DNA from 3 places in the Teredinibacter turnerae T7901 genome. Region 3 is predicted to be linked to each of the others. Evidence: predicted binding sites of a transcription regulator. Region 3 holds the regulator's gene; each other region holds the start of a gene.

What was found. The regulator FNR, encoded in region 3, switches genes on or off when oxygen is low (the NO sensors DNR and NnrR bind a similar motif). The targets are predictions, from matches to a motif close to TTGATNNNNATCAA.
Region 1: a site for FNR is predicted at 1,579-1,592, ahead of TERTU_RS04260 (bacteriohemerythrin). Genes of this name have one in related genera too.
Region 2: a site for FNR is predicted at 1,600-1,613, ahead of ccoN (cytochrome-c oxidase, cbb3-type subunit I). Genes of this name have one in related genera too.

What each region holds. Positions count from the first base shown of each region.
Region 1 covers NC_012997.1:1,015,094-1,018,375, forward strand. The annotation lists gene pdsR (proteobacterial dedicated sortase system response regulator) at 1-295, opposite strand, end outside; gene TERTU_RS04255 (bacteriohemerythrin) at 376-834, opposite strand; gene TERTU_RS04260 (bacteriohemerythrin) at 849-1,301, opposite strand; gene TERTU_RS04265 (hypothetical protein) at 1,597-2,799, shown strand; gene TERTU_RS04270 (DUF2058 domain-containing protein) at 2,898-3,282, opposite strand, start outside.
Region 2 covers NC_012997.1:3,354,512-3,357,793, reverse strand. The annotation lists gene TERTU_RS13265 (ABC transporter permease) at 1-122, opposite strand, end outside; gene TERTU_RS13260 (argininosuccinate synthase) at 277-1,512, shown strand; gene ccoN (cytochrome-c oxidase, cbb3-type subunit I) at 1,816-3,258, shown strand; gene ccoO (cytochrome-c oxidase, cbb3-type subunit II) at 3,270-3,282, shown strand, end outside.
Region 3 covers NC_012997.1:2,883,856-2,887,137, reverse strand. The annotation lists gene TERTU_RS11545 (hypothetical protein) at 1-266, opposite strand, end outside; gene TERTU_RS11540 (SirB2 family protein) at 468-839, opposite strand; gene TERTU_RS11535 (DUF4202 domain-containing protein) at 841-1,437, opposite strand; gene fnr (fumarate/nitrate reduction transcriptional regulator Fnr) at 1,437-2,177, opposite strand; gene TERTU_RS11525 (hypothetical protein) at 2,284-3,123, opposite strand.

The DNA of each region.
Region 1 (3,282 bases), 1.9 Mb from region 3:
CGCCGAGCCGCAAGCCGCTGACAACGTCGAACTCACTGTCCCGCGCAGTAAGAAATATGATCGGCAGTGATGGCGCACGGCTACGCAAATCGCGGCATAACTCAAAGCCGCCTTCGATCTCGTCACCCAGGCCGACGTCAATAATGGCCAGGTCGGGCAATCGTGTGGCGAACGCGGCAGTCGCTTCGGGGCGGCTGCGGTAGTGGGAGACTTTATAACCCTGCCGACGCAGGGCATCACAATAGTTTTGGGCGATAGCTTCTTCGTCTTCGACGATGGCGACGTGGCGTTGCATGGCTCGTGGTACTTGAAACTAAGTTGTTTAAAGAGGCGGCCAGCTTACCAGCGAACGCAGGTTTACGACAGACCCGGGGATCAGTGCCGAAATATGCGCTGTGACATCTGCTGCACCCAGTTCAGGTGATAGTCTGGCTCCTGCCCAAGAATATTTTCTTTAACAATGGGGGCGTAGCTGGAGTCGTCTTCTTTAATGTGTTCCAAGAGCCAATGCATCAGCATCTGTGCTAACTTGCTGGCGATCGGCTCGCCGCTCTTAAAGCGCGCGTGTAGCGATTCCAGTTGTTGTACAAATGCGCGGTGAGTCAGCTGATGCTCTTCAAGTTCGCGATACCCCGCTTCTTCCATCAGCGCTTCTTCAAATTCGAAATGAGACAAGGTGTAGTCCACCAGCATGGCCAGTATTTCCGACGTTTGCTCGCGATTGCTGGACTCGCACTTTAATTGCTCAACACGGTTTATATATTCGATGATGCGCTGATGCTGCTTATCGATGACGGGGATACCGATTTCGAACGCGGAAGACCAGGCGATCATGGGCGTAGCTCCTCTCAACCAAACAATCTATTGAACCAACTGCCTTTTTTGGCTTTGGTTCGTCGGGTTGCTTCTACCATGTTTGCGCGAACCACCTCTGAATAGTCTCTGTCGTCGCATTTTATGTGATTAATAAGCCAGGCCTTGAGCACATGTAACAACTCTTCGGTAATGTCTTCGCCGGTCTTAACGCGTTGCTGGAAGCTGCCTACCCTCCGCGCAAAAAGGCGGTGTACCTTCTTGTGAGCGTTCAGGAAAGGGTAGCCCGCCTCTTCCATGAGATTTTCCTCGAAAGCGAAGTGAGACAAGGTGTAATCGACGAGTTCGTCCAGCACCTCCACTATCTCCTCGAGGCTGTGAGTATTACGAGCATGGTAGACAGCGTTGATGTATTCAACAATGCGACGATGTTGTGAATCGATCACCGGAATACCAAGTTCCAGTTCTGAATTCCAGGTAATTGCCATGATGCTACCTCCTGGCAACGGATAAATTGCGATTTTTTTTGATCATAGAAGCGGAGTCGTGTGTTTACACAGAGCAAGATCAAGAATTAGCGATTGAGTAGATGAATAAGGCGCCAGTTTTTGGTGGCGTAAATCGCGTGTTATTTAGGCGATGCCAATGGGTCTCTCGCTGGAAAAACTTGCCGGTACTGCAAATACTCCGATGTTTCATTAATAAAATCGATGCGCAACTATGACTACATTCACTAGTAGAATAATGATTTTTTGTGCCAGCCTTCTGTTCTGTATCAAGGTCATGGCAAATACTCAATACCCGGTCAATTACTATTTTGATCTGGCAGCCAGACCCGGGGAGGTCGTGGTCAGTCTCGCGCTACCAGACGCGGGGGCGGTTAAGTTGCTGGATTTTAATTTGGCGCACTCCCAGTGTGTCGACTTCACCAGCGAGCAGTCGCTTGAGCGTGATGGTGATCGTTTGCTGTGGCGACCGGGTGCAAAGGCCGCAAAGCTGACATTTCGCTGCCCGATTAAACATCCTCGAGCTTCGCGCCTGGCTGCGAAGGCTTATGACGCCTGGTGGGAGGAGAGTTATGCGCTGTTTCGCGGCGACGATATGGTGCCGCCAGCCCGCGTGGTCGCGCGTAAGGGGGCCGTCGCTCAAAGCAGGCTGTATTTCAAACTTCCTGAAACCTGGCCGCATGTGAATACCGGGTGGCAGGCGATAGCTGCCAAAGAATTACCCAAAGATGTTAGCGAAGGGTTTCTACTGGATAATCCTGAGCGGCGGTTCTCGCGCCCTACCGGATGGATAATCGCAGGGGAGCTGGGGACACGCCGGGATTCTCTCGGCACAGGCTCGCACACTCAGGTGGCGGTGAGCGCGCCGGTGGTCGCGGATTACAGTCGCATGGACGCGCTAGTGCTGCTCAATATGCTTTGGCCGCAAATGGAGCAGGCCTTTCAAACGCTGCCTGCCAAAATTCTAATTGTGAGTAGTGGCAGCCCTTTATGGCGCGGCGGGTTGTCGGCAGGCAACTCACTTTATCTGCACAGCGGGCGACCGATGGTGAGTGAAAATGGGTCCAGCACGCTCATCCATGAGCTTACTCATGTTATTACCGGAATTCACGCCACCAAAAAAGATGATTGGATTGTGGAGGGCATAGCCGAATTTTATTCGAGCAACCTATTGTTGCGCGCCGGTGGTTTAACGCCTGCGAGATACAATAAGTTACTGGCGAGCCAGGCGCGTCGTGCCGGCTCTCATAAAGATTTTCGAAAGGCGAAAAAGTCCTCAGCGATTAAGGCCGGTGCTGCAAACTTTTTCGATGCGCTGGATAAAAGTATTCGCCAGAGAACGTCGAACAAGGCCAGTGTGGATGATGTGGTGCGGGTTTTAATGAAAAAAGGGAAAGTGAATCTTGCGGATTTGAAAAGCGCAGTACAGGGTGTTGCGCCAGAGAGTCTCGCGGTGTTCGATACTTATAAAATCTATTAACTGAATTTAATTGAACTGAGAAGCTCGATTAACGCCAATTCGGTAAGGGCTGACGGCGGTCGTCAGCCTTTTTTCGATATGAACGGGCTGCTAAATGCTTACCACATTAGATCATCTGGGATTTGATAATCCGCATATGGATCATCTTCATCTATCGCTTGCGTATTGCTCGCCTGCGAAACAATAAATGAAGCATCGCGTTCGGCAATTTTGTCGGCGATTTTCGCAGGAATCACCTGGTATTCTTCGCCTACGCTGGCGATCGCCAACTGGCCACGCGCCAACTGATCCACCAGTTTTTGGCTAACATAAATTTTTTTGATGGTTTTGCCATCAGTGAAATTGTACGCCACGTCGCCTTCACGCTTCACCGCATTCAGATTTACCAGTTGCTTAATTTGCGCGGCAATTGCTTTACGCATTGCCTGGGCATCGCGCTCAGCGTTTAACTGGCGGTCACGTTCTGCTTTTTCGGCCTGAGCT
Region 2 (3,282 bases), 470 kb from region 3:
ACCATGCGCACCGCCGCAATGGCGAGCTCGCGCGTATGGCCGAGTTGCCATTGAAAAATCAGCAGGGCTAATAGCAGAGGGGCCATCGAAAGCAGTGTTGCGGATACGGAAAGATGGGTCATGTTCAAGCCTCTGCAACCTGAGTAATGATTAATGCAGACGTTAATCGGTCAGGGTAACCGTAAAAGCACTGGAGTTTAGAGAGGCGAGCCTTTAAAATTCGGCCCCCTCATTGTTTTATCCGCTGTTCGCGGGCAATTCCGTTACGGAGTCAACATGTCAGCCGAAAATTCTTCAATAAAAAAAGTCGTTCTTGCCTACTCTGGCGGCCTCGATACGTCTGTGATCGTAAAGTGGTTGCAGGAAACCTACCAGTGTGAAGTTGTTACATTCACGGCCAATATCGGCCAGGGCGAGGAAGTAGAGCCCGCTCGCGCCAAAGCTCAGGCCATGGGTGTTAAAGAAATTTATATTGAAGATTTACGCGAAGAGTTCGTTCGGGATTACGTTTTTCCAATGTTCCGCGCCAATGCAATCTATGAAGGCGAATACTTGCTGGGTACCTCAATAGCACGTCCGCTGATTGCTAAGCGAATGATCGAAATTGCGAATGAAACCGGGGCCGACGCGATTTCTCACGGCGCTACCGGCAAGGGGAATGATCAGGTTCGCTTCGAGTTGGGCGCCTATGCACTGAAGCCAGGTGTAAAAGTTATTGCTCCCTGGCGCGAATGGAACCTCACATCTCGCGAAACTTTGATGGCCTACTGTAAAGAACATGAAATCCCGGTGGATTTTGCCAAGGCGACGAAAAAGTCTCCTTATTCCATGGATGCTAACCTGCTCCATATTTCATATGAAGGCGACATTCTGGAAAACCCCTGGGTTGAAGCTGAGGCGGATATGTGGCGTTGGACGGTTTCCCCTGAGCAGGCACCAGACACACCGGAATATATCGAGATCTCATTCGAGAAAGGCGACCCTGTGGCGATAAACGGCGAGGCAATGTCGCCTGCTACAATTCTGGAAACACTTAACAAAAAAGGCGGTGCGCACGGAATTGGTCGTTTGGATATCGTAGAAAACCGCTACGTGGGTATGAAATCCCGCGGTTGCTACGAAACGCCAGGGGGCACCATTTTGCTTCCTGCGCACAGGGCTATTGAATCGATTACCCTGGATCGCGAAGTCGCTCACTTCAAAGACGCGTTGATGCCCAAATACGCAGATCTCGTTTATAACGGCTACTGGTGGAGTCCTGAGAGAAAAATGATGCAGGCGGCAATTGACGAAAGTCAGGCGTGTGTCAACGGTGATGTGCGCCTCAAACTGTACAAGGGTGCCGTTACGGTGGTGGGCCGTCGTTCCGCAGATAGCCTGTTTGACGAGTCTATCGCCACGTTTGAAGACGACGCAGGCGCGTATGATCAAAAAGATGCGGCTGGTTTTATCAAGCTTAATGCGCTGCGCATGCGCATCGCCGCGCAAAAGGGTCGTAAGCTGGAAAACTGATCTTCATCGCGGTTGTATGGAAGTTGCCAGTGCTAAAACTGGCAATTTCAAACGGGTTCTCAGGTATCATGTTGTTTAGTGTGCCATTTGATGGTAATCAAACCTATGCTTGTTTGAGTACCTATAATCTCAGGTAACTTCATGCGCGCGATTTATATCGGTGCCATATCCATATAAAATCCGCGTGATTCCCGGTGCTCAAGCTAGCGCCAAACAATGTATTCGTAGACCAGGGGCATGGGTGGTGCGCTCCTGGCGCTGTCGTTTCTAAACTCGTAAAAACCAAAAACACAGGACTTCACTATGAGTAATGGCTTGGCAACAGAACAGCCGGCATACAACTACAAGGTCGTGCGTCAGTTCACGATCATGACAGTTGTGTGGGGTATTGTCGGTATGTTCATCGGCGTATTGATCGCCGCGCAATTGGTGTGGCCGGACCTGAACAACCTGCTGCAACCCTATACTCACTTTGGTCGTTTGCGCCCGCTGCACACCAACGCCGTTATTTTCGCATTCGGTGGCTGTGCGCTGTTCGCGACCTCCTACTATGTGGTTCAGCGGACCTGCCAAACCCGCCTTTGGGGTGGTTTTTTAATTCCGTTCACCTTCTGGGGCTGGCAGGCAATCATCGTTGCGGCGGCGATTACCCTGCCACTGGGCTATACCTCGTCTAAAGAATACGCCGAGCTGGAATGGCCAATTGATATTGCGATCACCCTGGTTTGGGTGTCATACGCCATCGTTTTCTTCGGTACAGTGGTTAAGCGCACAACCTCCCACATCTACGTCGCCAACTGGTTTTTTGGCGCGTTCATTGTGACTGTCGCGCTGCTGCATGTGGTTAACAATATGGCCGTGCCCGTTACGCTGTTTAAGTCTTATTCTGCCTATGCTGGCACTATGGATGCGATGGTTCAGTGGTGGTACGGCCACAACGCGGTTGGCTTTTTCCTGACGGCGGGCTTCCTGGGCATGATGTATTACTTCGTGCCCAAACAAGCGGGCCGCCCGGTCTACTCCTACCAACTGTCTATTGTGCATTTTTGGGCGTTGATCGCGGTTTACATTTGGGCGGGTCCTCACCACCTGATGTACACCGCGCTACCAGATTGGGCGCAATCGCTGGGTATGGTCATGTCTTTGATCCTGCTGGCGCCATCCTGGGGTGGCATGATCAACGGAATGATGACCCTGTCAGGTGCCTGGGATAAGCTTCGCACCGACCCAACATTGCGTTTTTTGGTCGTGTCCTTGTCGTTCTACGGAATGTCCACTTTCGAAGGCCCGATGATGGCTATCAAAACTGTGAACTCCCTGTCGCATTACACTGATTGGACCATCGGTCACGTGCATTCCGGCGCATTGGGTTGGGTTGCGATGATTTCTATCGGTGCGGTCTACCACCTGGTTCCACCGCTGTTTGGCCGTGCCAAAATGTACTCGGTGAATCTGATTAACATCCACTTCTGGATGGCAACTATCGGTACCGTGCTTTACATCGCCTCCATGTGGGTAAACGGTATTATGCAGGGCCTCATGTGGCGCGCATTTAACGCGGACTCTACCTTGACCTACAGTTTCGCTGAGGCGGTGGAATCCAGCCACTACGGCTATATTGTTCGTTTCCTGGGTGGTTTGACCTTCGCATCAGGCATGCTCGTTATGGCCTACAACGTATACAGAACTGTGAATGATAAGCAGCCTGAAGAAGCGACTTCCGCTTCAGAGCCGCAGGTTGCGTAAGGGGATCAAACGTGAAGAATCATG
Region 3 (3,282 bases):
CGCTGTTCTACAAAGCCCTTGATGTTTCGCATTCCGCCTTTGTAACGGGTATCGAAATGATGTGTTCGGTACTTGTCGAGGCTTGCGACTGCCGTCGTCATAAAATCAAAACGCGTGTCTTCACAGAATTTCCAGCTTAAATAGCTGGGAAATTTTTCTGTACGCTTGGCTTCAGCTTTTTCCCGTTTGCATTGCTCGTTGCAGCTTTCAGCAAAGCTCACAAACGGAATAAGAGAGCAAATTATAATAGCAGCGATATGTCTCATAATAATTTCCCTTTCTATTAAACTTTATTATTAGGGTCGAACAAGTTTTAATCTATTAAACGGCGCCCAAAAAGCAAAGTCAACCCCATGTGAACCAGTTACTTGTCTATTTCGGGAATTAGTTGACTTTTTGGAGATATGTGCGCCAACTTTACAAAAGTATTAAAGTTTGGCGCGGAATCTGATGAAAATATTGGGTTGTTAGTTTGGTTTTGTCAGAACAACAATAATGATAAAGAAGTAGGTTATAAATGACATTGAAAACAGAGTGATTTGGTATAACCGATTTTGGTGGGTGCGGAAGAGCAGTACGCCGAGCACAATATAAAGCGCAATGAGAGCGAGCTTAACGCCAAACCAGAACACGGCGAACGGTGAATAGCCAAAGAAGATAGCCAGGGTAACCCCGCTTATGAGCAGCCCTGTGTCATTTATGTGGGGCAATATTTTTACCCAGCGCTTATGCAGTAGATCTGATCGTCCGATTAGCCAAAGAAATCGCAGGGAAAAACCAACAAAAGTAAGCAGGGCAAACCACACATGTAGGTGCTTCGCCACGAGGATGTAGGGCATATTAGCTGAGGGCTTTGTTTATTAATGTACCGAGGTGTGGTTTGTAGGGCAGGGCGAGAGCGGCTTGGTGTCCAGATTCGGACATTTTGTTCCAGGTTTTCTGGATAATGTCGATGAGTTTGTCTTCTGCGTGTTTATTGGCAAAATCTTCGAGGTAGTGCTTAAGGAACACCAGACAAATGACATCTTCAAGGGTTTGGGTTTCCGGGTCTCTCCGCAGTTGCCTTTTTTGAATAAGGAACTTTACTCGCTCACAATCTTTTTCGTTAAAGCCGCATTCTGACATGATCTCTGCTGCGCGGTTTGCATGGAAGAGGGAAAGCTCCGAGCGCCACTTTTTGTAGCCAGCACGACCTTCAGGGTAGGCGGAGCGCGGCGATGTCCAGCGCTCGATGTGTTGCGCGCGAGCAGCAATTTGAAGGTGAACCGACGCTTCAGGGCAAAATTCAGCAAGTTGCTCGGTCATACGCTGTCCGTAGAGCAGTTCTTTCGGTTGCTGCTGGCCAGTTTCTGCGTTTACCTCAAGGTTCGGGTCTTTTGCATTGGCGGCATCGATTGAGCGAAGTGCCGCACCCAGCGCTGGATCTTGTGTCTGCATTAGTCGATAGAGACTGAGGCGACGCCTTTTAATGCGTCCAGATCAGAAATGATTACGTGTTTTTTATCCAGCGTAATCACGCCCTGCTTGTGTAAACGACTGAGTACCCGGCTGACCGTCTCGATTGTTAAGCCGAGGTAATTACCTATGTCGGATCGCGACATGGGAAGGTAAAACTCTTTTGCAGACAGGCCACGGTTGTGGTTGCGTGTAGAAATACTGAGCAACAGGGAGGAGATGCGCTCATCAGCGCTGTTCTTACTAAGTAGCGTAATTAGCTGTTGCTCGTGTGTTATTTCTTTACTCATCAACTGAAAAAAGCGGCGCTGAAGATTGGGAACTTGTGCGCTCAGCTCTTCGAGTCGGGTAAATGGAATTTCACATACTGCGGATGTTTCCAGTGCGATGGCTGAGTTGGTGTGATGGTTCGACGCGAGGCCGTCCATACCAATGATTTCGCCCGGTAGGTAGAAGCCGGTTACTTGTTCCTGGCCATCATGGGTCACCTTCACGGTTTTGACCGCTCCGGACCGCAAAGCGTAGACCGAACGAAAGGATTCTCCGGCGTGGTAGACATGGTCGGTCTTTTGTACCGGTCGCCCTCGCTGAATAATGTCGTCAAGTTTGTTTATATCGTCAATATGCAGGCTGATTGGCAGGCAAATAGATGCGAGACGGCAATCGGCACAGTTAACTTGAGGATTGTGGTGGCACTGATGGTTGGCAATAGACTGCGGCATGGCACCTTCCCAGGCTGTGATTTACGGCACCGGCCATTATAGCTAAAAGCGATGTTAAATGCCCGTAAAGACCAGCCTCTGCGGTAAAAAAGTGCCTCAAAAAGGTTTATTCGTGTGTTGGACCGTGATTTATCGGTAATTTCCCTTCTTGCAGTGCCTCCAGGTAGCGATTTTGCGTACAAAAATTTTGTAAAACCATATGTTGTAAGTGGCTTTTGCCCTCCAGCCCCATGTAAATGCAGTTGTTTTCAAGTTCGCATTCGCCATCGAACAGAATCCCGCCGTTTGCACTCAGGTCGTTGTCGATCAGCTTGGGGCGGTTGCCGATATAAATAAAGTCAGGCGCAATCATCCGTTTGACCTCGATAACATGTTCACGAAGGTCATCCAGACAGTTTGAGTCGTGGATCTGAATGCTCATTCCGGTAAACGCGTACTTCCGGATTAAGTCCCCAACGGCTTTTAACTTATCCAAGTCTTCGAGGTCACTCCGGTTGAGAGCGATCTGATAATGGTTGAAACCCAAGCCCTTCAACAGGGCGATGTGGTCACTGTTGACTTCATCCTGATGGGTTACCACTCGGTGCACGCGCTGCTCGGACTCTGAGAGTCCAAAGTGAGATGCTAACGCATGCATAATTCCGGTTAACTCGTAAGGCTCAAAGGACTGGAAGGGGTAGCACAGTAAGAGATTCTCTACTGATTTATGCCCGACGGCGTCAGCCCACAGTTTTATTTCTTTTGTGAGTAGCGCTCCGGCACCTGCCGCTTGCGGATTTGTACGCGCCCACCTGAAGGCGTGCCCATCCATACAAATGCTCACCGAGTGGCTTGGGTGGAGGCGGTATTTTTCCAGGACGCGAGCTGCTTCAAACGCCGAAATTTTGGTATGTCGGCGCAGCGTCGGGTGTTCAGAAATATTGGATTTGGGTTCATTCGTTTGCATAAAAATAGTCTAAGTCAGCGCGCGTTATCCGACTTGATGGAAATCAACGGCGTTGAAGGCTGTCGCGTGGGGTCTGGGAAAAATTGACACTAAATGCAAGGGTATTTGATGCAGTCACCAAAAATTCGCATGGCGAGGAGGGGAAGAGCTTTAGCGGCA